DNA from 3 places in the Robertmurraya sp. GLU-23 genome. Region 1 is predicted to be linked to each of the others. Evidence: predicted binding sites of a transcription regulator. Region 1 holds the regulator's gene; each other region holds the start of a gene.
The links. Region 1 encodes LexA, which represses DNA repair genes until DNA is damaged. Its sites were predicted from a motif close to CGAACATATGTTCG; they were not measured.

Region 1 (8,310 bases):
ATCTGCTCTATTATTTATACAACAGATTGCCTTAATAAATTTAGAAAAAAAACATATATTTTTTAATTTTCAGTGTTTTCTATCATTTTTTGGTAAATAAATTTAGTGGATTAATGTAGTTTTTTACTATTTTTCAATCTCTTGAGCTTTTCAGGTGTAACATCATCACCCAAAGGATCAACAATTTTTACACCTTGGAGCGTTCCTAGCATAGATGATCGAAATGTTTGTAAATATTCACTACGAAGCTTTGACTGCTCCTTTGCTTCCGTCTCAGTTAATCCATCAGCTTTTGCTTTTTTTGCTAGTTCATTGATTCTAGCCATTTTTCCCTTCGGTAGCATCTCTTTGCTCCTTCTCTTTTAGTTTTACTAATAGAAATCATGTTACTAAAAGTTATAGTCTTTGACAAGGAAGAAGCGTAAAGAGGTACGAATAACAAAAAATGCCAACGATTTTTATGACTTGTTGGCATTTAGTGAGATATTTTTTTGATGTTTTAGCTCTTCTATGTATTCAAGATATCTCCGATTTACTGTAGCTTTTGAAATATCATAACCAAACCCTCTTAAAGTAGCAGCGATTTCAGAGAATGTTAAATCATTGTTTCGTAACCGTACAATCTCTGTTATCGGTACTTCAATACGTTCTCTCCCGGCATGAACACCTTTGTTTTTCAGATTTTTCTCTGGTCTGTAACCGTTTTGAACAGCTCTGTTCATTCCTCTTTTAATTTTACTATTATGAAGCTTTCGCTGATATTCTTCTACCATACTTACAATTTGCAAAACCATAGAATCCGATTCGGACAATTGTAACTCACCATTATGTGATACACTGAAAAGTTTGATGTTATCCTTAAGTATACAATGAAGCAAAGCAATTTTGGCATTTCCTCTACCAAGTCTCGTTTCATCCTGAATTAGGACAGCTTCTACTTTCTCTTCCTTTAATCGTGACAGCAGGAGCAAAATACCTTCTCTGTCAAAGTCATATCCACTCGCCTGTTCTTTTATCACTTCAACAACTTCCATTCCGTGTTGTTGTGATAGCTTCAATAGTTCTTCTTCCTGCCTTTTTAGAGAAGAGTACTGTGATTCTTTTTCAGTACTAACTCTACAATAGATAATTGCCTTCATAATCCCTCCTATTTCGATGCTAGCTGAGTAACAGTGGAATCGTTTAATTCAACAGGGATATAGATCTTATCTCCTACTAATAATACATTTCCATTAATATCATTGATTTCTTCCACCCAGGAAACAAACTCTGTTTCAGATAATGCATGTTTATCTGCATAGTCCTTACAAAGATCCCAAAGTGTTTCCCCTTCATTAATTGTTACAGCCATATATTTTTCCTCAACTGATTCATCATTAGAAATTACTAAAATAATAGACGATAGGATAGATAAGACAACTAGAATAATAGCATATGAGTATTTGTTCCATAAATTTTTCATGTAAAACACCTCTATTAGAATGTATGTTCGTATTTATATTTATATTATAGACCGAACATCTGTTTTGTGTCAACGATTATTCGAACTTATGTTTGTATGCACTGGTAGAACATGCTATAATAAAGTCAAGATTAACCAATGAGGGGCGGTAAGTATGACAAAACTATCAAAACGTCAGGTAGATATACTAGAATATATAAAAGAAGAAGTTAAACAAAAGGGCTATCCGCCTTCCGTTCGTGAAATTGGCGAAGCTGTTGGTTTAGCGTCAAGTTCAACCGTACACGGCCACTTAGCTAGACTTGAAAGTAAAGGGTATATCCGCAGAGACCCTACAAAGCCACGAGCAATTGAAATTCTGGATCTTGATGAGGTAGTAAGTAATATACCAAAATATAATATTGTTAACGTTCCTGTAGTCGGAAAAGTAACTGCGGGTATACCTATAACTGCAATCGAGAATGTGGAAGAGTATTTTCCTCTCCCAGAACGTCTTGCCCCTGCGGATGAACAAGTATTTATGCTTGAGGTTATGGGAGACAGTATGATTGAGGCTGGTATCCTTGATGGTGATTACGTGATTGTGAAGCAGCAGCAAACAGCGAATAACGGTGATATCGTTGTTGCCATGACTGAGGAAGATGAAGCAACAGTGAAGAGGTTCTTCAAAGAAAAGGATTATGTTCGTTTGCAGCCAGAGAACTCATCCCTAGCACCAATTATCCTACGAAATGTGTCTATTCTTGGAAAAGTTATTGGAGTATATCGTCATATTCATTAATTAGTGAAAGCAAGCATCGAATGATGCTTGCTTTTCTTATTATCACAATGGCTCAAAGCTCTTTCTTCGACTAAACCAATGAGCCACAAGATACAAGAACAATATGATAAAGAATGAATAGGTATAAGCCCAATCTATTTTCTTATACATATCCATCATCGCCATCATCGGCATCCCAATGTATGCACTAATACCAGCCACAATGATTCCCTTTATAAATGGATTAACGTTCGGTTTGTATTGAAGGAAAAACATAATAAGGACCGGCATAAGAGAATAACGAAGCGAATAACTTATTGTCGGAATTGGAATGGCTTTTACTGGATAAACCCACCTTCCATGTTCCACTCCTAACGCATCAATCGTTGTAGATAGTATCATTACGATAAATACTGAAAAAAGCAATCGTGCTGAGCTCTCCCTTTTACGGAATATTGCCCAGAGTGCCCATGGAACAATGATCATTAACACCGCAACCCACCATTGCCAAGTGAAAAAAAAGGCATTTATGGTCGCATCTATAATAAGATGATTTCCCTCTTTAATTAAGTCGGTTCCTTTTTCGACTCGCTTTAGACCATCTTGAAACGTCATCATTTTTCCCCCGCAACATAACTTCAAATAACTGTAATTGGTTGTATTATTTAGTAAAATTGAGATTTTTATTCACGAGCCTTAAATCGTTTCAAGTTAGTTTTATAACCGTCCTCCACCATTAACAACATACAAAAAACCCTCAAACACATTAAAGTGTTTGAGGGTTTCTATGAACGGATTAATACATTGACATGTATTGTTCTCTTTCCCATGGATGTACTTGCGTACGGAACATATCCCACTCGATCTCTTTTGCTTCTACGAAGTGTTCGAAGATATGCTCTCCAAGAGCATAAACCATTGTTTCGTCTGACTTTAAGTTATCTAAAGCAGCAGCAAGTGTAGCTGGTAGATCTTCGATACCTACAGCTTGACGCTCTTCTTTGTTCATAACGTAGATGTTGCGGTCAACTGGAGCTGGTGGTGTTAAAGAGTTCTTCACTCCGTCAAGTCCTGCAGCAAGTAATACAGCCATTGCTAAGTAAGGGTTAGCAGCTGGGTCAACGCTACGTACTTCTACACGAGTGGAAATTCCACGAGAAGCAGGGATACGGATTAGCGGTGAACGGTTTCTAGCAGACCATGCAACATAGCAAGGTGCTTCGTAACCAGGTACTAAACGCTTATAAGAGTTTACAGTTGGGTTTGTTACAGCTGTAAAGTTTGGAGCATGCTTAATGATACCAGCGATGAACTGACGAGCAGTATCACTTAGTTCTAAGTTTCCAGTTGGATCGAAGAATGCATTCTTGCCTTCTTTGAATAAAGAAACGTTACAGTGCATTCCAGAACCATTTACTCCGAATAATGGCTTCGGCATGAATGTAGCATGTAGACCGTGCTTACGTGCAATTGTTTTAACAACAAGCTTGAACGTTTGGATTTGGTCACAAGCACTTAATGCATCAGCATATTTGAAGTCGATTTCGTGTTGTCCTGGAGCTACCTCATGGTGAGACGCTTCAATTTCAAAGCCCATTTCTTCTAGCTCTAACACGATATCACGACGGCAGTTTTCACCAAGGTCTGTTGGAGCAAGGTCAAAGTATCCACCGTTGTCGTTTAATTCAAGTGTAGGCTCTCCAGCTTGGTCAAGCTTGAATAAGAAGAATTCTGGCTCAGGTCCAAGATTGAAATCTGAGAATCCTAAGTCTTGCATTTCTTTAATAATTCTTCTTAAGTTGTTACGTGGGTCACCAGCGAATGGAGTTCCATCTGGATTGTAGATGTCACAGATTAAACGTGCCACTTTACCTTTTTCAGCTGTCCAAGGGAAAACTACCCATGTGTCTAAGTCTGGATATAAGTACATGTCTGACTCTTCGATACGAACGAAACCTTCGATAGAAGAACCGTCAAACATCATTTTGTTGTCTAAAGCTTTTTCAAGCTGACTGATAGGAATCTCAACGTTTTTGATTGTTCCTAAGATGTCAGTGAATTGCAGACGAATAAACTTAACATTTTGTTCTTCTGCCATTCTTGTAATATCATCTCTTGTAAACTTAGCCATTTTGTTTCCTCCCTTGAATAGTAAATCTCTTTTTATTAATGGAAAAAGCGTGACATATCACCTTGACGCAACGACGAGCGATTAAAACGGCCAGCATGCATAAGCTCTGAGCGCAACATTTTACGTAACTCATCATCGGACAGATCACGTCTTGCTTTTTCTGCTTCCTTCACTATTTCTTCTGATAGCACCTGTTGCTCTTTCACAGAAAAAATTTGCTTAATTCCTGCAAGATTTACACCTTGCTCGATCAAATCTTTTATTTCTAAAAGCTGATCAATGTCATTCAAAGAAAACATTCTTCTGTTTCCCTCAGTTCTTGCCGGAGAGATCAATTGGTGCTCTTCATAATATCGAATTTGTCTTGCAGATAGTTCTGTAAGCTGCATCACAATTCCAATTGGAAATAATGGCATGGAACGACGGATATCACTTCCGCTCATTTGCTGTCCCTCCATTTCTCTCTTTCATATTTTTATTATATGAAATGTCAGTTTTTCTGTCAACATAATGTTAGTTTATATAACATGGAATTTTTGTAGAAAAAGAGAAATATTAAAGCTCTCTATAAAATCTACGACTTAATTGAAATCAATTAGTTGTTTTTCAGCTAATCGGTTTAACGCGATCAGTATGGCCATTTTCACATGTGAATAGGTTAGTCCTCCCTGTATATAAGCAACATACGGTGGTCGTATTGGTCCATCGGCGCTTAATTCAATACTTGCACCTTGTATAAATGTTCCCGCAGCCATGATCACATCATCTTCATAACCAGGCATATAAGCTGGGTATGCTGTTACATGTGAATTAATAGGAGAAGCAAATTGAATGGCTTGGCAAAAGGCAATCATTTTCTCTTTGTCATCAAATTGAACCGATTGAATCAAATCTGTCCGTTCTGCATCCCAGGCTGGATTTGTGTTCATCCCTAATCTGTCAAGCATAGCTGAGGTAAAAACAGCACCCTTTAATGCTTGTCCAACCACATGCGGTGCCAAAAAGAAGCCTTGATACATTTCTTGAAGGCTATAAAGAGAGGCACCCGCTTCAGCTCCGATACCCGGTGAGGTCATCCTATAGGAACATGCTTCAACATATTTTTCTTTTCCAACGATATAACCCCCAGTTTTGGCAAGCCCACCACCTGGGTTCTTAATTAAGGATCCTGCCATCAAGTCAGCTCCAACATGGCAAGGCTCTAATAACTCTACAAACTCACCATAACAATTATCAACAAATACGACAACATCTTCTTTTATATTTTTAACAAATTTAATCATGTCTTCAATTTGATCGATGGTAAAAGATGGTCGGTTTGCATAGCCTTTGGAACGTTGAATACCGATCATTTTTGTATTCGGCTTGATCATTGTTTTTACATGTTCGTAATTGACCTGTCCATCCTCTTTTAAATCTACAGTTTGATAAGATATTCCAAATTCCTTTAAGGAACCTACACCATTCCCACGAATCCCTACAATTTCCTCCAAAGTGTCATACGGTTTTCCTGTTATGTAAAGCAGCTCATCTCCTGGTCGTAATACACCAAATAAAGCGATTGAAATTGCATGAGTTCCGGAGATGATTTGTGGACGCACTAGACCTGCTTCTCCACCTAACACATCGGCATAAATTTTCTCTAATGTATCCCTACCAATATCATCATATCCATATCCTGTGGAAGGGATAAAGTGTGAATCACTTACTTGATGGCGCTGATAGCTTTCTAAAACGCGAAACTGATTCGCTTCCACCGTCTCTTCAATTTGTTTATGCTTCGTAAAAATTTGCTCTTCGACCTGCCGAACGATCGGCTTTAATGCTTCCCCAAATGTGAAATGCTGATACATGTTGTTCTCCTAACTAAATACTGTATTGATTAATTTGTCCTAATATTTGGTGATCATTGAGTACATATCCTTTGCACAGATACATATCTTTTTCTTCCTCGAATGCTAACTCCCTTAAAATGGTGTCATTTTTTAATTGGGCTAACAGTTTTCCTTCTGTGGAAGGAACCTCAACTTGGTAAAATTTCATTTCTGAAATAATCACCTGTTCTATTTTTTGCTTTAATAAAAAGCGATCTTCCTCGCTAAATGCTGAAATCTGCAGTGTTTCTGTTTTAGCGGTTGGAACGAAGTCAGGATTTTTCAAGTCTCTCTTATTATAAACGGTTAACTGAGGAATTTGTTGTATATCCAGATCCTCCAATAACTTATGTACTGTTTGTTCATGCTGATATGAATCCGCACTCGACATATCAACAACGTGTAAAAGAAGATCAGCTTCTCTTACTTCTTCTAATGTTGATCGAAAGGCAGCAATCAAGGTCGTTGGAAGGTCTTGAATAAATCCAACCGTATCTGTTAGTAACGTACTAAATCCACTTGGAAGAATCATTTTTCTCGTCATCGGGTCAAGTGTAGCAAACAATTGATTTTCCTCAAACGAATCCGCTTCTGTTAAACGATTGAATAATGTCGATTTACCTGCATTCGTATACCCGACTAACGCCACTTGAAAGGCTTTATTCTTTTTCCGACGTTCACGATATCGATCACGATGCTGCACGATCACTTTGAGTTGTGCTTTAATATCGTCAATTCGTCTTCGTATATGTCTTCGATCGGTCTCGAGCTGGGTTTCCCCCGGACCTCTCGTCCCAATTCCTGCACCAAGTCGTGAAAGTTGCGTACCTTGCCCACCCAACCGCGGAAGAAGATATTGAAGCTGAGCCAATTCCACTTGAAGCTTCCCTTCTTTAGAACGTGCACGTTGGGCAAAAATATCTAAAATTAACTGAGTTCGGTCAATTATTCTTGCTGAGATGTCTTTAGATAAATTTCGTACCTGACTTGGCGAAAGCTCATCATTGAATATGATGATATTCGCTTCCGTTTCCTCCTCTAATGCTCTCAACTCTTCAACTTTTCCTTTACCTATGTATGTAGATGGATGGATTCTGTCTCTTTTTTGAGATAATGTTGCTTGTACAGTGCCTTTTGCGGTTTCCGTTAAAGAAGCTAGCTCCTCCATAGAATAGTGAAATCTTTCATCATCCTCTACGGTTTGACAACCTACGAGAATCACCTTTTCATACTCATGCTTTTGCTCCAAGAAATCACCTCATCGTCCTTTTTTATATCATACCAAATATTCGTTTTTAATACTAATTCACTTCAAATCAAACAAGGCAGGCTACTGTTAGCCTGCCCCATTTTACTCATCTTCTTCAAAGATAAGATCATTGCTTCGTATTGTCATTAAATCATGCCGATCGAAGTTACTTAACATTAACAATCTCATCGCCTGAGCTCGAATCGATTTTTCAAGAACGTTTCTAACGTATCTCCCGTTCGAAAACCCAGCTGGGCTAAACGCAGATTTCACCCAAATGAGATGATCGCGAAGCTTTTTTTCTGCTTCATGGCTTAATGTATATTCCTTTTCCTTCAGCATTCTCTGCCCTATTTCCATAAGTTGCTCAATGCTGTAATCTGGAAAATCAATGACAAGAGGAAACCGAGAATGTAATCCTGGATTGAGCGTGAGAAAATCATCCATTTCTCTCGAATAACCAGCCAATATTAGGATGAATTCATGTTGTTTATCTTCCATATGTTTGACGAGTGTGTCAATGGCTTCTTTACCAAAGTCCTTCTCCCCGCCTCTTCCAAGGGAATAGGCTTCATCAACAAATAGAATCCCCCCGAGTGCCTTCTTTACGAGATCTCTTGTTTTTTGGGCAGTATGTCCGATGTATTCACCGACTAGATCGGCCCGTTCCGCTTCAATTAGATGACCTTTGGAAAGGACATTCATACGTAAAAATAACTTTCCAATCAACCTAGCAACAGTAGTTTTTCCTGTTCCAGGATTTCCTTTAAACATCATATGGAGCGCTTGTTTTCCCGCTTTTAATCCAGCTTCTTCCCTTTTCTTGTTTACATA
Region 2 (8,310 bases), on a different contig from region 1:
TCTCATCTTCAAAAATACAATCAATGATACCTTGAAGGAGAACGGCCTCCTCTTCTCCCTTCCAATCTGCATACACAACGCTAGCAGGAAGAGATAAACTAAAAGGAATCTCACGTAAGACTGTGTTTGCACTTAGTAATCTAACACCGAGTTCCGATTCAAAAAACTGTACCACCTGGTCAACATCTATTACCTCGAGCTGCTCATGCGTTAACAGTTCACGCTGGACCATTTCAGTTAATTGGCTCATAATGCTATCAAAGTTGATTGGTTTTCCTAAATCAATCTGCTGCATCACCGCATGCATGGCCGTGCCTCGCTCTGCTGGGGTTAAGGACTTTTCCTGCATAAAACGTGGACGATTCATTAGCGGTTTCCTGAATTTCTTTTGCAATTCTATTCCACTTTCTTCATCCTGCAATTCTCTTTGCCTTTTCACTTCAGAAACAGACTGCTTGGAACGATGTGTGGAAGGCGCGAAGTATTCATACTTGTACTCTAATTGTGAAAGCACCTGTTCGTTCCGCTCTGATTTAACCGGAAGTTCTTTCCACTCTTTTACAAGTGCTAATAAATGATCTTTTTCTTCTAAAACCGTTTCATTGATGGATGCCAACTGTACTCCATCGATTAACTCTATCTTCCAGCATGATGAATGGTTCGAAATCTCTTCTGGAACAAGATTTCCGACTTCCTTTCCCTTTCGCAACTCTTGACAATCTTGATGCCTAATTAATGAGGGCCCAATCCAGTCTAAGTAACCCTTTGCTGATTGACGGTCGTACTCTTTTAGTAGCCATTCAGAATGGGTTGAGAACTGCTCCCAATCCTCAAGCTTTTTCTCTACATCTTTTACGGTACCTAGTAAATATAAGTACTCTTTTGCGCGGGTTAATGCAACATACAAAACACGCATTTCTTCCGCTAGCATCTCAAGCTTCTTTTTGCGTTTAAAAGCAAGCTGGGGCAAAGATGGATAAGAAATTCTCTTTTTAGGGTCAACATACTTTGCAGAAAAGCCGAGCTCCTTGTCAAGCATGTAAGATTTCCTGATATCCATCATGTTGAATTGACGACCCAATCCAGCCACAAACACGACTGGAAATTCTAATCCTTTACTGCTATGAATAGTCATGATTCGTACAACATCTTCACTTTCTCCAAGTGAACGAGCTGCACCTAGGTCATCCCCACGTTCTCTCATACGTTCGATAAAACGAAGAAAGCGAAACAATCCACGGAACGATGTTTCCTCATATTGTCGAGCACGGTCATACAAAGCACGTAAATTCGCTTGTCTCTGTTTCCCTCCTGGCAGTCCGCCCACAAAGTCAAAGAATCCCGTTTCGCGAAATAACTGCCAAAGTAACTCTGATAATGCACCTTGTCTAGCAGCCGTTCGCCATTTTGATAAATTCTCCATAAACGGAACAATTTTCTCATGCGCTTCCTCATTCATTTCCGTTGGCGCTTTTCTATAAAAGGAAGTTAGAGCTTCGTAAAAAGAACCTCTTCGATCCTCCATACGAACACAAGCAAGATCTTCTTCTGTTAATCCCACAATCGGAGAACGAAGGACAGATGCAAGTGGGATATCCTGATATGGGTTATCAATGACGTGTAACAGAGACATCATAATAACGACTTCTGTTGCTTCAAAATAACCCGTTGATAGGTTCGCATAAACCGGTATTCCCTGATCTTTTAGTTCCTCCATAATCTGTGGAGCCCACGTCATCGATCGAAGCAAGATGACAATATCTTTATATGAAGCCGGCTTAGAGCTTTTTGTTTTAGGATTGTAAACAGGCTTTCGCCCTTGAATCAGACCGTTAATTTTACTCGCAATAAGCTTAGCTTCAAGTTGAGATTGTGCCAACTCTTCTTCATCAAAGGAGTCACCTTGGATCTCATTTTCTCCTTCTTCACTCATCATTTCCTCTTTACCATCACTATTAATGATCAATAATTCAACTGGAACATCTTCCTCTGGGTAGGATGCACCAGTAATTAACTCAGCCGCATCATCATAGGTGATTTCTCCAACTAATACACCCATGATCTGCTTGAATAGATAGTTGGTTCCATGAAGGACTTCCTTTCGGCTCCGGAAATTTCGAGCTAAATCTATTCGAAGCCCAGATTCGTCACCCAGTGAGGTAAATCGGTTATATTTTCCCAAAAATAAATTTGGCTCTGCTAAACGGAAGCGATAGATCGATTGTTTGACATCTCCCACCATAAACAAATTGCCTGTCTTCTCTTCATCATTAGTTACTAAATTTAATATCGCTTCCTGTACCATATTTGTGTCTTGATATTCATCCACAAGAACTTCTTTAAATTGTCGGCGATAGACACAAGCTTCCTCAGAAGGTTTGAACTCATGATCCGTACTTTCTTCTGGATCTGATAAAATCTGGAGACAATAATGCTCTAAATCAGCAAAGTCGACGAGCCCTTTTTCCCTCTTTATTAAATCGAATTGATTGGAAAATTCCTCGACAAGTCTAACCAATGTTTGAATATACAACTTCATTTGTTTCATATCATGAATGAAGCTTTGCGGTTTTCTCGAAAAAAGTTCAGCTTGTAAGGCTTGAACCATTTTCTTTCCTTTATCTCGAAGTTTTTGGGATTTTTCTAATAAAACCTCATCATAATCCGTTTTTTTACATGGCTTTAGCTTTGAAAATGTTTCACTTAGCAGTGTGTTATATAACTCATCCCACGAGTGGTTACTTGCTTCAAGTAGTCGATCAATGATTCTAATATCATCAATAAAAGTTTCCGCTCGAGGACTTGGACCTTCTGGAAGCTTCGTTATTTCAAGAGCAGCTTCAAATAAGCCCCTTGCACCTTGAAGCTGGAGCTGAATATCGAAAATAAGTGTCTGATAAAAGGGCAATGATTCAATCGTTGTTTGTTCATCTACATCATACATATCAATAATTGATTGTAGATATCTCTTGGGCGATGGATTTGAACGCGCAAAGTCATACAGCTCCCGGATAATCACTTGTAGGGCCGCATCACTGCGGTCATTTGAAAACATATCAACTAAATCAAAAAATTCAGTATTAGCTTCCTTCCCGTATTCCTCTTCGAATATGGTATCTAAAACCTCATCTCTTAAGAGCTGTGCTTCCGTTTCGTCAGCGATTCTAAATCCGGGATCAACCTCAATTTTATAATAAAACCTTCGAATCACCTCTAAGCAAAAGGAATGAAGAGTGGATATGCTTGCCTTATTTAGCAAGCTTAGTTGCTTTCGGAGATGTCTTGACGTGGGATTTTCATCAATTGCCTTCTCAAGTGCCTCTCCCATTCGGTGTTTCATTTCTGCCGCGGAAGCATTTGTAAAAGTAACGACTAGCATCTCATCGACGTTCATCGGTTCATCTTCTGAAACAATTTTCTTGATCATTCTTTCAACAAGAACAGCTGTTTTTCCTGACCCTGCTGCTGCAGCAACTAATATATCCTGTCCGTTCGCAACAATTGCTTTCCACTGGTCATCTGTCCAAGTCACATCACTCGGCTTCGGTGGAAGTTTCATGTTCGCCATTTTCATCACTCTCCTTTCGCATTTTTTCTATTACCGTCTCCTTATCTTCAACCTTCAGCATCCTATATTTATTAGCCTGTAATGACTCATCGAATTGACAAACAGACTTGAAGGAACAAAAAGTACAAGGTGTTTTCTCCTTCATTTTATAAGGAGAAATTTGAACGGCACCGTCGACTATACTATTTCCTGTTTTTACGTACATGCTTCTAACATACGACCGCAACTGATTAAATTCTTCCTTACTAGCCACTTTTGATCTTTTCGTTAGCGACCCGTCTTTTTTTATTCCTGCAGAGATAATCGTCGATTCACCAGATTCCAATGTTTGATCCATGAGTTTAATCACATTTTCTTCACCTAGTAATAAACCATTCATCTTAAATTTTTTGAAAAGCTCTGCTTCAATTTCATCCAATGTAAGCATTTTGCTCGTGCTTATCATCGGATTATGCACATGGAAGTACACAACACCTGCTGGGCTAGCCTTTGTACCAATCAAAGATTCTGAGTTTGAAATAACAATATCTAGATACGTAAGCATTTGCAGGGCCAAACCATAATAAATTTCGTTTACATTAACGTCTTTTGCACTGGATTTATAGTCGAGGATTCGCAGGAACACTTCACCGTCATGAGCGGCTTTGTCTACTCGATCAATACGGCCCACTAGTTCCATTTTTGTCCCATTTTTCAACGTAAATGGCGCAGGCTTTATTTGTTCCGTTGGTCCAAATGGTAATTCAAGCCCAACCGGTGCAAACCCACTTGCCTTCGCATGGTCACGTAAAATAAGCGAAGCCCGCTGTATAATTTGTTCCAGCTTTCGTTTAATATAATGGTGACGATTTGAGCTTAATAGAATTTCATTTTGTAGTTTTGGTGCAAGTAGATCCACTGCTTGTTTTGCCAAATTTTCCATTTCATCCTTTGACACATCTGACCATGACATCTTACTCGCCACAATTGTTTCGGTAATATATTTTAATGCTGCGTGAAAGAGCTCTCCAATATCCGGTGCTTCTAACTTAAATACTTGACGTTCTCTAAGCTTTAACCCATGCTGAGAGAAATGTGAAAAAGGACAGCTATGGAACATTTCCATTCGGCTGACACTTGATTGGAATTCTTCTCCATACAAATCCTTGCTTGTCTCCTCAGACAGCTTAGTTGTTCGATTTTCATAAGTTAAGCTAGAAAGTACTTTCCTTACCTCTCTTTGAAAATGGGGTTTTGACTGGTAATAGTTATACACATCCCACCATAAGTCGTAGATAGGGTAATTTCTTTTCTTTAACTGAAGCTGGGAGGTTAAATAAGCTAGAGCCGTATTTTCATGGGCAACAAATTTTAATTGATCCAACTCACCAAGCTCGGAAGGCTCCGACATAAACGATCGTGCTTCACTATCTGGGAACATATCAACCATTCTCTTAATATATGGTGAGGCAATTAATGCCTTTCCTTCAGAATTTGCTAGTGGATAAGAAACATACAAGCGCTCAGACGGAGTGGTAAAAGCCTTGTAGGCGATAAACTCCTCATCCAATAAGCGGGTTTTACTGCTCGCAGCAATCTTTATACCATTTAGTAATAACTGCTCCCGATCTTCATCAGCAAATATACCCTCCTCCGAAAATTTAGCAGGTAGAACCCCTTCTGTTATTCCGATAATAAAAGCTACTTTCACATCGGTTAGACGGGATTTTTCCAAATCTGCACCTAACACTTGATCCATTGCCGGGGGTACTAAAGAGAACTGCAGTGCTTCTAATCCTGCATCCAAAATATTTGAAAACTGCTTTGGAGAGACTTTTTCATCCCCTAACATTTCAACAAACTGATCTAAAAGTTCAATCACACTGTTCCATGCTTGATCATGCTCTCTTGCTTTTGTTAATTCTCCCTTTTCCTCTTCAGCTATTTTCCATCGCTCAAGCTTTGCAGGGATTTCTAATTCCTCAAGATACAGAAAAACTGCCTCCGCTAATTTGCTTCCATTCTCAGCTTTTTTCAATCTTCTCGATAAGCGAAGGATCGGTGCTGAGATCAATAGTCTGAGCTCGTTTAATTTTTGCTCAAAGTTTTTTTCCTTATCCGTTTGGGCAACAGATTCTAATTCAAGTCCCCTCATTCGGCGATATACCCAACGATCACGCCTTGTCCACTTATCTCCTTGAATTCCAAACGCGAGGACAAAATTTTCAAGCTGATCCATTTGCTCTCGCATTTTATTTGAATCGATATGAAGTGGATAAAGAAGCTCTGTTTTCACTGCTCGAAATACAGGTTCATACCGCCAGTATCCGTTGATCACTTCAAGCGTGGAGCGAATAAGTTCAATAACAGGATGTTGAAGCATCGTGCGTTTTTGATCCACAAAGAAAGGAATTTCGTAATCATCGAAGACCGTTTCAATTAAATCTTTGTATTCATGACCATTTCTCATCATAATGGCAATGTCTTTGTATCGATAATTCTTTGTTCGAACAAGTGATAGAATTTCGCGTGCAATTCCTTCAATTTCCGCTCGACGATTAACGGCTTGTCCAATCGTAACAGCCGTTTCCCCTTTAAATACATTCGTAGGACGCGTATCAAAAAATGTTTCCAAATGTTTGAGTGATGGATGCTGCCATCTTTTTTGCTCAGATAAAACCGTTTCTCTTATTTCTAATTTTTCTACTCTAGCAATCTCATAAAAACTTTGACACGTCTCTGCATTCATACGAAATAAATGCAATTCATCTGGATATTTTTCATTGTACGGCTCATCTAGAGTTAGAGTGATCGTTACTTTTTTACAATGCTTCATGAGCTGACTTATGATGGAATACTCTTGAGGCGTAAAACTGTAAAATCCATCAATATATATTTCTGCATCCTTAAGATACTGTGATAACGGAATTTTTTCAGCCAATAATTTAAAATAATCCTCAGAGTCCACGTATGAACCAAAAAGGGCATCTTCAAAATGTTTATAAATCAACTCAAGATCATGTAGTTTATCACGAAGGACTTTATTCATTTGCTCAGATTGCTGCTGTATAAACAACTCTTCTGGTCTGACTAAATATCTTTTAAATTCAATTAACATTTGTTCGAGCTGCTGGATAAACCCATTTTTGTCAGCTGATAGATTAAAGAGCTTTAATTCTGCCTTTCTCTCCTCAACAATTTTACGAATCAACATATTAATACCAACACTATTTAAATGGTACCGGGTATTCCCCCCCGTTTCCTGTAACACTCGCCACGCTAGTCTTGAAAAACTAAAAACCTGAGTTCGAATCATTCCCCCAAGCCCAGGTGTTGTAATCAATTTATATTCAGAAGAAAATGTCATTTGGTCAGGTACTAAGTAAACAATTGGATCTCCGACTGGACGTTCTAGCATTTCTTCTCTAATTTCATCTAAACAAAATTGCGTTTTTCCTGTTCCAGATCTCCCGATAACTAAGTGAACTGCCATAAGAAAACCTCCCTCGTACGTACGTTCCTTCTCTATCCTATTATCTTACCATAGGTACTCCCGGAAATAGGGCAATAACCTTCTAACCGCGAATGAATTTTCTTTCCAGTTTTAAAATCGAAAGCCAGAAATAAAATAGGCCAACCGATATGGTTGACCTTTATATCTTGGTTGTCACGCCTTGCGATCAAGTAACGCCAACCATGGATACCTATTTTTTTAGAAGACGATAGATAAAATGAGCCACTCCATGTTCATGATTTTCAAGAGTTACCTCATGTGCTTTTTCTTTTACTGCATCATCTGCATTTCCCATGGCAGCACTTCTTCCTACCATCGTTAACATGGATATATCATTGTAATTATCTCCCACTGCTGCCATTTTTAGAAGTGGAATTTGTATGATTTCTCCTAATTTTTCTAAAGCCTTTCCTTTTGAGGAGTTTTCATGTATAAATTCAAAATTATGTTTACCCGACGAAACCATATTCAATCCTTTTAATCCTCGGAAGTTTTCTTTTCCTCTTTTTAATTTTTCATCATGAAAGGAAAAGGCAAGAATATTATAAATGTCTGCATCTTTACTAATGATATCTTGATAGGAGGGGACAAATTCAAATCCCGTTTGACTGTACTGAGTCGCTAATGCCCGCTGTATATCCTCTTCTTTGACAGAGGGATTTTCCGTTCTCAGTTTTTCTGCTTCCATTGATAGTAGTTCTCTCCCATGCTGTGGTGTAAGCAAAGTATTGTCAGCAAACACTTCATAATAGAAGCCTTCATCCTCTAGCCATTTCAAGATTGGTTCTGCTGCATCTTTATCAATGGGAACCGAGTGAACTTTTTCCCCGTTCGGGTGATGAATGGTTGATCCATTCGCAGAAATGATCCATGGAGTAATCGGAAAGTTACATTCATTAAGAATGTTTTTTACATCGTGATAAGATCGTCCTGTTGCAATTACGACCATTACTCCTTGATTATGGGCAAAAGTCAGTGCCTCCATGTTTTCAGCACTGATGGTATTTTCGTGGCTCAACAATGTACCATCTAAGTCAATTGCGATTAGATTAGTCATTTTCTTCCTCCCCCTCGCCAGCTATGACTAACTCTACACCTTTCTCTTGTAAGAGTTGTATAAAGTCACCACTAGGCATACGATTCGTGATTAGTACATCTATATCTGTAAAACTTCCAAATTGAAAGAAACCATTGACTCCAAATTTTGTATGATCTGCTAATACAATTACTTGTCTAGCCTGCTGCATCA
Region 3 (8,310 bases), on a different contig from region 1:
ATGGTATATCAATATAAAGGTTTTCCTTTATGAATCATTCGGTTTGTTAGAATACAACTAGTATTTGTTACCAATATGTCGAAATTATAGCAATCTTACCAAAGGGAGGGGATACAATGACTACGATTAAAACCATTAACGGGAAAAAGTTCTTTCAAGATGGACTAACAAAACTGAAAGTAGAGCATGATTGTTATCCTCTCCCAGCTTCAGCTGTGTGTACTTATGTTTTATTTCATTTAGAGTGTGACGATTTAGGACGAGTACACGCTAACTCATTTTCTCTAACTAAATTCACGAAAATGACAGGGATTCCTTCCTCTACATTATATGGGGGGATGGAGGCCCTGTTTCAACGTGGTTTCATACAAGAGGTGATCGTTAAGAATCAACCATACTATGAAATTATCGGTTATTCAACATGGAACACTCCAGAATTTAATATACACTCAGGAAGAGAAGAAGGGTTAAATTACTTCCGTATTCCTTATAAAATTACGGAAGGCTCCGCTTTAAAGAGATTGGTATCTTCAAGAGATGCTGCAGGAATCATTATGCTCCTTGATCTCTTTAATGCTTTTACTCGATTAGTCAATCTAAAGGGGAAGAAAGCAGAAGAAGGGTTAACTCGTAGAATGGGTTACCTAAAGCAAAAAATGAAAAAAACTGCCCTTAAAATTAGACAATGGGCTGAAATTATTGAAGGTTTATTTACTTTTGAACCAGTAGGAGTAGCAGAACGAAGACCACGAAAAGACCGCTTAACTGTTCGAAAGCAAAATAACCCCGTACAAGTATTTATCGAAAAGTTCAAAGTCACGATTAATCCGTCTCTAATTGCTGAATTAGAAGATACATACGATACACAACAAGTAGAAGCCGCCGTAAGAAAAGAAGTATCATTCAAGCTTGTGGAAGAAGGTATTAAACATACTCAAAAGGATATTAGAGACATTCTTGGGTCTGTAAAACAAGAAGTGATCGATGTAATGAAATACTATAATGAATCAATTCCTAGAAGGAATAAAGTTATATTTGATGTATTTAATTCTGCCTTCGGACAATTCATTGATTTCTATAAAGATAAGAAGGAGAATGACCCCGAAAATCAAGTGCGGTCTATTGGAGCATTTATACGTAGCAGCTTGATTTCTTCGTTTGGACACTATGTAAACAACCCTAATCCTTATGGTGAAGTAGTAGAGGAAGCAATCTTCCACTATGCAAATGCAAATCGTAAGTATCCAAATTTTATACAAAAAATGAAATAAATTAGCTCTGTTAAAAAAATGTAGATTAACAGGGCTATTTCTCGTGTAGTTAAACCCTTCCTTTCTTTACAAAATCCAGGTTCATTCAGACAAAAATCAAACCACCTGAAACTTAATCTGTTTCAGGTGGTTTTTTCTAAAAATCACTATTCGGTTATCCACATGTGGATAAGTGTATATTCTGTTTCACTATTTCTTACTAAGTTAGTAAATTGGTAATGTACCTGTTTAAAAGTGGTTATTTTGCTGATAAAGATGTTTACAAATGAATTATCCGATTCTTTATTGGCATAAAGTACCGTGAAAATCAGTAACATCAAGGCTCCAAGCACCCTAATTAGTTCTCTATATTTTTAAATATTGTTTTTTTATATCTTATTCTGTACTTATATTATAAATACCTTAAATTTATACTCTTATTTATTTAAGTTATACAAAGTAAGTTGAAAATTAAAAATGGAACTGGAATTTTCTAATAAAAAAATTTGTCTTATATTAAAATCAATATAAGGTAGGGGAGTCAAACTTTAATCTCAGTAAAGCCTTAAATCAGTAATAACTCTCTCAGCATTTTAACTTTTCCTTTTCTATTTGAAACGTTTGCAAAAGGATAGGAGATTCTTTATCCGTACGAACTCTAAAGAGGTCCTAGAAATTAAGTTTCAAATAACCAAAAAATGATCCTTACACCAAGTAAGGATCATTTCACTTTAACAGCAATAATTTTAAATCCTGCTTTCTTTCTTCGTTTCTCCAATTCTTTTAGAGCCTTTATTTCCTTTTCCCTCTGTTTCTTACTCATCTTACACCCTCCAATAGAATTCCCTCTTAGTTAGTCCCATTATGAACAGATATGGCTAGAAATATACAAAAATAGTTCTAAACCTTGTCCCTTCATCCATATATATCTAGTAAAGAGTGGAAAAGTGGAAAAATGACCGAAAGTTACCTACTAAAATAGTGAGAGGTGGGGGAGAGGATGGACTACATTAATCCACTGTTCAATAATATCGAGATAGCAAATGAGAAGAAACCTCCTACACCAAGTCAGTCAAAAAGAACACCTTCAAAAAGGGCGATAAGATCAGATAAGTGTCACTCAATAAAATTCCCTGTTTCTCCAGTGATTCAAATGAAACTTAAAAGCTACCGTGCGGAAGCAGCAAGAATATATAAGTCTCAAAGAAAAGAGCCTCTTAGTCAGACGAAATTTAATACGCAATTGTTACGATTTGGACTTCGTAATGAGCATATTCTATCCTGGCAGCACGATTACAAAGATACCAAAGTCTATATGCACACGAACCTTCTTGAAACGGAGTATATAGAAATTGGAGGTCCTCATGGTCTGGCTATTCGTAAAAATCTTTCAGAACGTAAGGTTGTTTATCAGGTCATGCTTTCAATAATGAAGTGGTTAGAAGGAGGGGGAACGATTGAAAAAATCCTACAGTAACTTAAATGTGTTACAGGAGAGGTTATCGGGTAATACGGAAGAAAGAGGATTTTTTAGCTATTTCTTTAATAATAGACCAACTATCGAAGTGAAGGTACCTTACTATGAATATTTAAGAGGAGAAGTCTTCTGTGATGATCTTCGGGATAATTTTGAATCAGAGGTTCCCTTCCACTTTGATGCTTCTCATTTGATTTATCTCTTATACGAAGATTTTCTAAGACAAATTAAAATGGGAGCTAAGAATGAGCAAATAGCCAAATTTATCTTGGTGGGTAAACAGAATTACTTTCGTAAGAGGGTTCAAGAGAAACGGATCATGAAACCTATTTCTAAATACGTATTTGAATTTGAAACGGTGGAAGAAGAAGAAATAGAGGAAACACCTTCTGAGGACGCAAAAATGGCCTATATTACGATTCGGATGAAAAAATCCGAGCTACTAAGAGCGGAAGTGTTATTACACGATTTACAACCCTTTATGAGTTCTGGGGAAAGTGTAACCGTCGAAGAAGTCATTGCTATTGTGTTTCTTAATTTCATTGAGATGATTAAGAAGGAAGGTAACACATTGAAATTGCAAAAATCTATATTGACTCACCTTAAGTAATTTCAGTTTCAGACCAATTTGTATAGATTACGATAACATAAATATAAGCACCCTTTTAAATAGAGGGTGCTTACTTTAGTCTAGTTGCAATTCATAGCTGTACATTAAGTATATGACAAACCGTTTAGATTATTGCATGTATGCTTCAATTAATTCGAATATCAATAATGTTTTTTAGTTCAATCTGTGTCCATTGGTCAAAGGAATCCACTACACGTATGTACTTGCTATACTCATTCATGTAATGGATCGTACCTTTTGTTATCTCATATCGAGCCTTTTTGTAGAATGTTACGGTTGCCTCCAAGTTGAACTCCATGCAGTTACATATGGTCTGGTCCAACTTTTCAAGATGTTGTTCATCCAATTCTGGCATCTTCACATCGTCTTGCTCTTTGTACATCTGCTTAATACTGGCTATTTGTTCAGGCATGAATGCTACAGGTCTATACTTCATCAATCCACGATCCCTAAGCATAAAATCAACCTTTCTAATAAGAACATTTGTTCTCATATCTTATGCCTGAATTTCAAGTATTACAACAGAAATAAAAAATTATTTAATACTCAATTTATTTTTTCTGCGGAATATCAATCCAAAACCTCCTGAAACTCCGAACGATAATCCTAAAGCCACCGAAAAGGCAGTTAGTAGGTTAAATGAGGATTTAAACATAGCATTTGTAATAATCCCAATTAGAAAGAATATAAGAAATTTTATCAAAAATTTAAAAGTAAATTGTCTTAATTGCAAAGAATACACCTATCCTTTATATATTTCTTAATATAACTTGGCTAGAAGAGTAATAACAATAAAAACCAATGCTAATTTGACTCCTTGAATGACCGATTTCTTGCTCACTTTTTTCTCTTTATCCTTTACGGCTGCTAGGTCAATCCCAGACAGAATGGTACCAATGTATGCTAACCCTGCAAAACCTAATAGTTCATATTTATCTTCACTTACAACTATGGACCAATCCTTTATATAGCTGTATATCAAAAAAGCTCCAAAGACAGCTAACATATAAATGGTTGAGATTTTAGATAGCTTTTTCTTATCCATTTCATTGTTTCTCCTTTGTTAGACGAATATCCGATTATGCTCAAGGAATTCAAGAATAATATCCACACCTTCTTGATTGGTCGGTAAATTCATGGATGAAGTAGAGTAGATCACGAGAGGTAATCCTTCAGAATTCCGAACAGGTTTAAACTTATAGAATCTTTGTCCCACTTTCCCTTTAGGACCTTTTAGCGTTTTGCAATCTTCAAGAACGAAAAGGTTAGAATAGTGACTTAATATATCTATCCACGGTAGTCCGATTCCTAATATATGTCGTACCGCTCTTGTGGAAGCTATTTCTTCAAGTACTCTGATAGCATGTATAGTACTTGGTAAGTTGTATAAGGTCTCCCGGTCTTTTTTTGATACCTTCCATGAGTCTGAATGAAAAGGGAAAAACTCAATAGTATGTAAAAATCCAATGTCTTCACCAAGTAATTGGCGAACTTCTATTAATTTTCTACCTCTCCAATGTTTGTTCTTTCCTCCAAATACACGGTCGTATTCCCGTTCTTTCTGATGAAACACTTCCTTTGTCCAGATGTTGGTACAGTGACGCTCAACGATATTCAAATTCCATTGCTTTCTAGACTCTATCTCAGAATCAGAGGGGAATTGTTTTAACACATCCGAAGCGTTCAATGAACCAGGATTGATTAAAGGCACTAATACATCATTTTTCATATCTTCCTCAAAGTAACCATAGAAGGGTTGAGGAAAGTAATTTAAATTGAATTTTTCACGGGTCCGTATAGAAATCTCTTTAAAATCGTTATCCTCCGCTTGAAAGCTGGATAAGTCTTTTTGTTGCAAATACTGCTTTTTCCAATATGCGCTTAATTCCTGAATAGCGATTCTTTCCATAGGCTAACACTTCCTTGAAACAAAGAGATAAATGTAATCATAGATTACCAGTTCTTACTAGAAACGGCTATGAGAAATATGGGTAATTATCCCAAAAAAGGCAATAAATTTTTTCGTTATTGTGAAAATACGCAATATCGGAATTTTATTATTGGTAGCCTAATCTTAACCGATTGTTATGGAAACCATAAAATCCTGTTAATTCAATAGGAACCAAGGAGAGAACGAGAATGAAAAAAACAAAAAAGTTAATTATGACTGGGGTTATCGCAGGAGCTACCCTATTGCCGACGGCTGTGGGTGCAGCAACTCCAACTTTAAAGGACGCATTTATTAATTTCAATAACTACAAAAATTCTTATTCTAAGACATTAGCCACTAATACTGAAAATAAGATAAAAGCAAATAAAACGGTATTAAAAGAGTTAGATACCAAAGAATCAAGTTTAAATACAAGTACTAACAGCAAGATTAAAGAAGCTAACAATGAGATTGATAAAAAGATTAAATATTGGCAAGAAAAAGGGAAAAATAATACTGACCCAGTTAAACAAACTCAAATTCAGTATGAAATTAAACTTTTAGAAGCAGGAAGAAAACGAAAAGATACCGAGTTAAATCTTACTGAAAGACTTGAAGTTGAAAAGATTAATACTCAACGGAAAGTAATTCTAGAAGAGATTGAATCGTTAGAATCTAATCACACTGAAAATATTGGATTAATTTCAAAGGTATATAGCTTCTTCTCACCATTTAAACCAACAAAATAATAAGAAAAGCTCCTTTCACTGTGAATTTGCAGTAAAAGGAGCTTTTTTTACTTAATGGTTGATTTTAATAATGCGGACGAATACCTAATTTATTATAAAACTGATCAACGAAAGCCTTAGCAGTTTGATAAGACCATTCTGCACACCCACTACCAAGACATTTATCGGGATAAAAAGGGTTACCAGTACCTAAATATAGTTTACTCTCATCAAATTTTCCTCTTAATTCCTTTTCCACATCGTATATAGAACCTGGATCTTCAGAGGTAACCCATTCCGGTTTGTAATGAACTAACCTATTCCTTAGTTGTATTAATAACAAAGTATCCTCGAATAGTTGGTGGTCTATCTTCTCCTTACCAAGCACATTTAGAAATTCCATATATTTTGCTGATATTAGAGACATCTTTTCTGGTGGTTTGAGATTTCCTCTTTTAATCTTTCTCGCTAATATTTTAATCTCATCAACTTCTTCAATAGTTAGCGCTTGCCGTAATGTTGCAGTATCTCCATCAATAGCTTCAGCTAATAATTCATTGATATTTGATTCTAGAAAAGAGACTGAGGCAAAAATACATCCAGTTACATAAGAGAAATTTTGGTATGATTTGCTTGGAAATGAATTACCATCGAAATTATCCTCTAGCTTTCTACTTAATTTAGAAAAAAGTTTAGCTGACTTTAAATGACTAATAGATAGTGGTGTCCAAAGCATAGTGCCTTTTACAGCTATTGGATAATGTAAGTGAAAGTTATTCGTTTATATGTTATTTATATTGGTAACATATATGATTGAAGTGAATTCCATGGATATAGACAAGAAGAGGGTTCTTAAATATGATGAACCCAATCTTATCAGGATCGAAGGAGAGGGAAGAAAACAAATTGAGATTAGTCGGGCTTATATAGAGTTAATTGAAAAAGGGTATTCTTTAGCTGTTGAGGAAGTAGCCAGTTATCTCCGTTGCTCCTACCAGTATGTAATTAAAAAAATAGTTCCAGAGGTTCCACACATTCGAATAACAGAGGTTAGTAAACTTATGCTGATGAGATATGCTACTAACCATATTATCGATGAAACTATGATTCCCTTGTTTAATAAACGAATCTTGTTTAACCGTTTTGAGTTTAAACAGTATATTTGCAACAAAGCAGAAAAGGTAATTACATATAAAAGATTTTATGAAAAGGATTTTGATCCCGCTGCAGTCCTTGAAATAAAAGAGAAGCTGCTTACACTTAATCACGCAAAGAAAGCACAACCGGTCTCATTCCGAAACCACATGCAACGGGTGATGGATAGTTTTATCTGGAAAGATTTCGAAAACGATTCTCGTGTTATTCCCATAGATAGTTTCCCTTTAGCCTTGAAAAGTCAGCGTGATCTTGTCAGTGAATGGGGATTAAAATATAAAGTGAACTTCTATAGAAGGATTGAAACACAAGGGATAAATAAGGTTAGAATTGGTAATTTAATCCGCTTTGACAAAGAGATGGTTGAAGAGGAGTATCTAGCTCATATGTACATATCCGTTTATTATCGGTTAAAGGTCAATTATGGAGGGGCATTGACTAAAATAATCCAGGAACGTGCCATAGAGCTACTAGAATAAGTTCCTAATATAATATGTTATTAATATAGGTAACATATAGTATGTTATATGTTTGGCTAACTATCGCTATAGTCTATTTTAGTTATAATGGATAGAGATAATACTTTGTACAGGTGGTGGAGAAGTGAATGCTGCCATACTTCATAATGGATTAGTAAACATTGAGGAAATAAGGATTAGATTAGAAGAACAGGGGATTTGAAAGGGTAGACGTTAAGGCTAAACTTGAGGCGGATTACCGTTCTTTTGCAAAGAAGAAAGCATTTCACTGTCTTTGTTGTGATTCACCAGTTGAAATGGTTTTACCATTTGATCGAAATTTTTATTTTCGTCATTGGGATAAATCCGAATGTTCTTATAGTGAAAACTATAAAAAATATGATAAGAAAATTAGTACTTATGAAGAACCAACAAAACATATACAGGGCAAAACTATCATCCGTACCATTTTAGAGGGGCAATCTAAACCCCTTGGATTAACGGTAGAACCCGGATATCTATATCGAACGATTTTATCTATAGTTCCCGATTTCATCATAAAGCATCCAAATGGCGAAGTATGGGCTATTGACTATTTAACTGGTATTAGAACCAATACAGCGTATTCAAAAAATGTAGAAAAGCGTAATGAAATTTACGAGCAGAATAATTTCAAAGCAC

Region 2: addB (helicase-exonuclease AddAB subunit AddB) is a predicted target of LexA. The motif match lies at 7,130-7,143, and genes of this name have one in related genera.
Region 3: ACVBAX_RS21565 (YolD-like family protein) is a predicted target of LexA. The motif match lies at 3,835-3,848, and genes of this name have one in related genera.

What each region holds. Positions count from the first base shown of each region.
Region 1 covers NZ_JBRKCV010000002.1:361,824-370,133, reverse strand. The annotation lists gene ACVBAX_RS06175 (DUF896 domain-containing protein) at 111-344, opposite strand; gene ACVBAX_RS06170 (YneB family resolvase-like protein) at 459-1,139, opposite strand; gene yneA (cell division suppressor protein YneA) at 1,148-1,462, opposite strand; gene lexA (transcriptional repressor LexA) at 1,617-2,243, shown strand; gene ACVBAX_RS06155 (CBO0543 family protein) at 2,286-2,840, opposite strand; gene glnA (type I glutamate--ammonia ligase) at 3,019-4,353, opposite strand; gene ACVBAX_RS06145 (MerR family transcriptional regulator) at 4,389-4,796, opposite strand; gene ACVBAX_RS06140 (methionine gamma-lyase family protein) at 4,935-6,206, opposite strand; gene hflX (GTPase HflX) at 6,220-7,476, opposite strand; gene spoVK (stage V sporulation protein K) at 7,579-8,310, opposite strand, start outside.
Region 2 covers NZ_JBRKCV010000005.1:174,491-182,800, forward strand. The annotation lists gene addA (helicase-exonuclease AddAB subunit AddA) at 1-3,568, opposite strand, end outside; gene addB (helicase-exonuclease AddAB subunit AddB) at 3,534-7,040, opposite strand; gene ACVBAX_RS11240 (Cof-type HAD-IIB family hydrolase) at 7,252-8,118, opposite strand; gene ACVBAX_RS11245 (DeoR/GlpR family DNA-binding transcription regulator) at 8,111-8,310, opposite strand, start outside.
Region 3 covers NZ_JBRKCV010000019.1:47,639-55,948, forward strand. The annotation lists gene ACVBAX_RS21550 (hypothetical protein) at 117-1,271, shown strand; gene ACVBAX_RS21555 (hypothetical protein) at 2,251-2,727, shown strand; gene ACVBAX_RS21560 (hypothetical protein) at 2,708-3,337, shown strand; gene ACVBAX_RS21565 (YolD-like family protein) at 3,483-3,794, opposite strand; gene ACVBAX_RS21570 (hypothetical protein) at 4,119-4,403, opposite strand; gene ACVBAX_RS21575 (hypothetical protein) at 4,422-5,267, opposite strand; gene ACVBAX_RS21580 (hypothetical protein) at 5,498-6,037, shown strand; gene ACVBAX_RS21585 (hypothetical protein) at 6,102-6,752, opposite strand; gene ACVBAX_RS21590 (hypothetical protein) at 6,844-7,650, shown strand; gene ACVBAX_RS21595 (hypothetical protein) at 7,947-8,310, shown strand, end outside.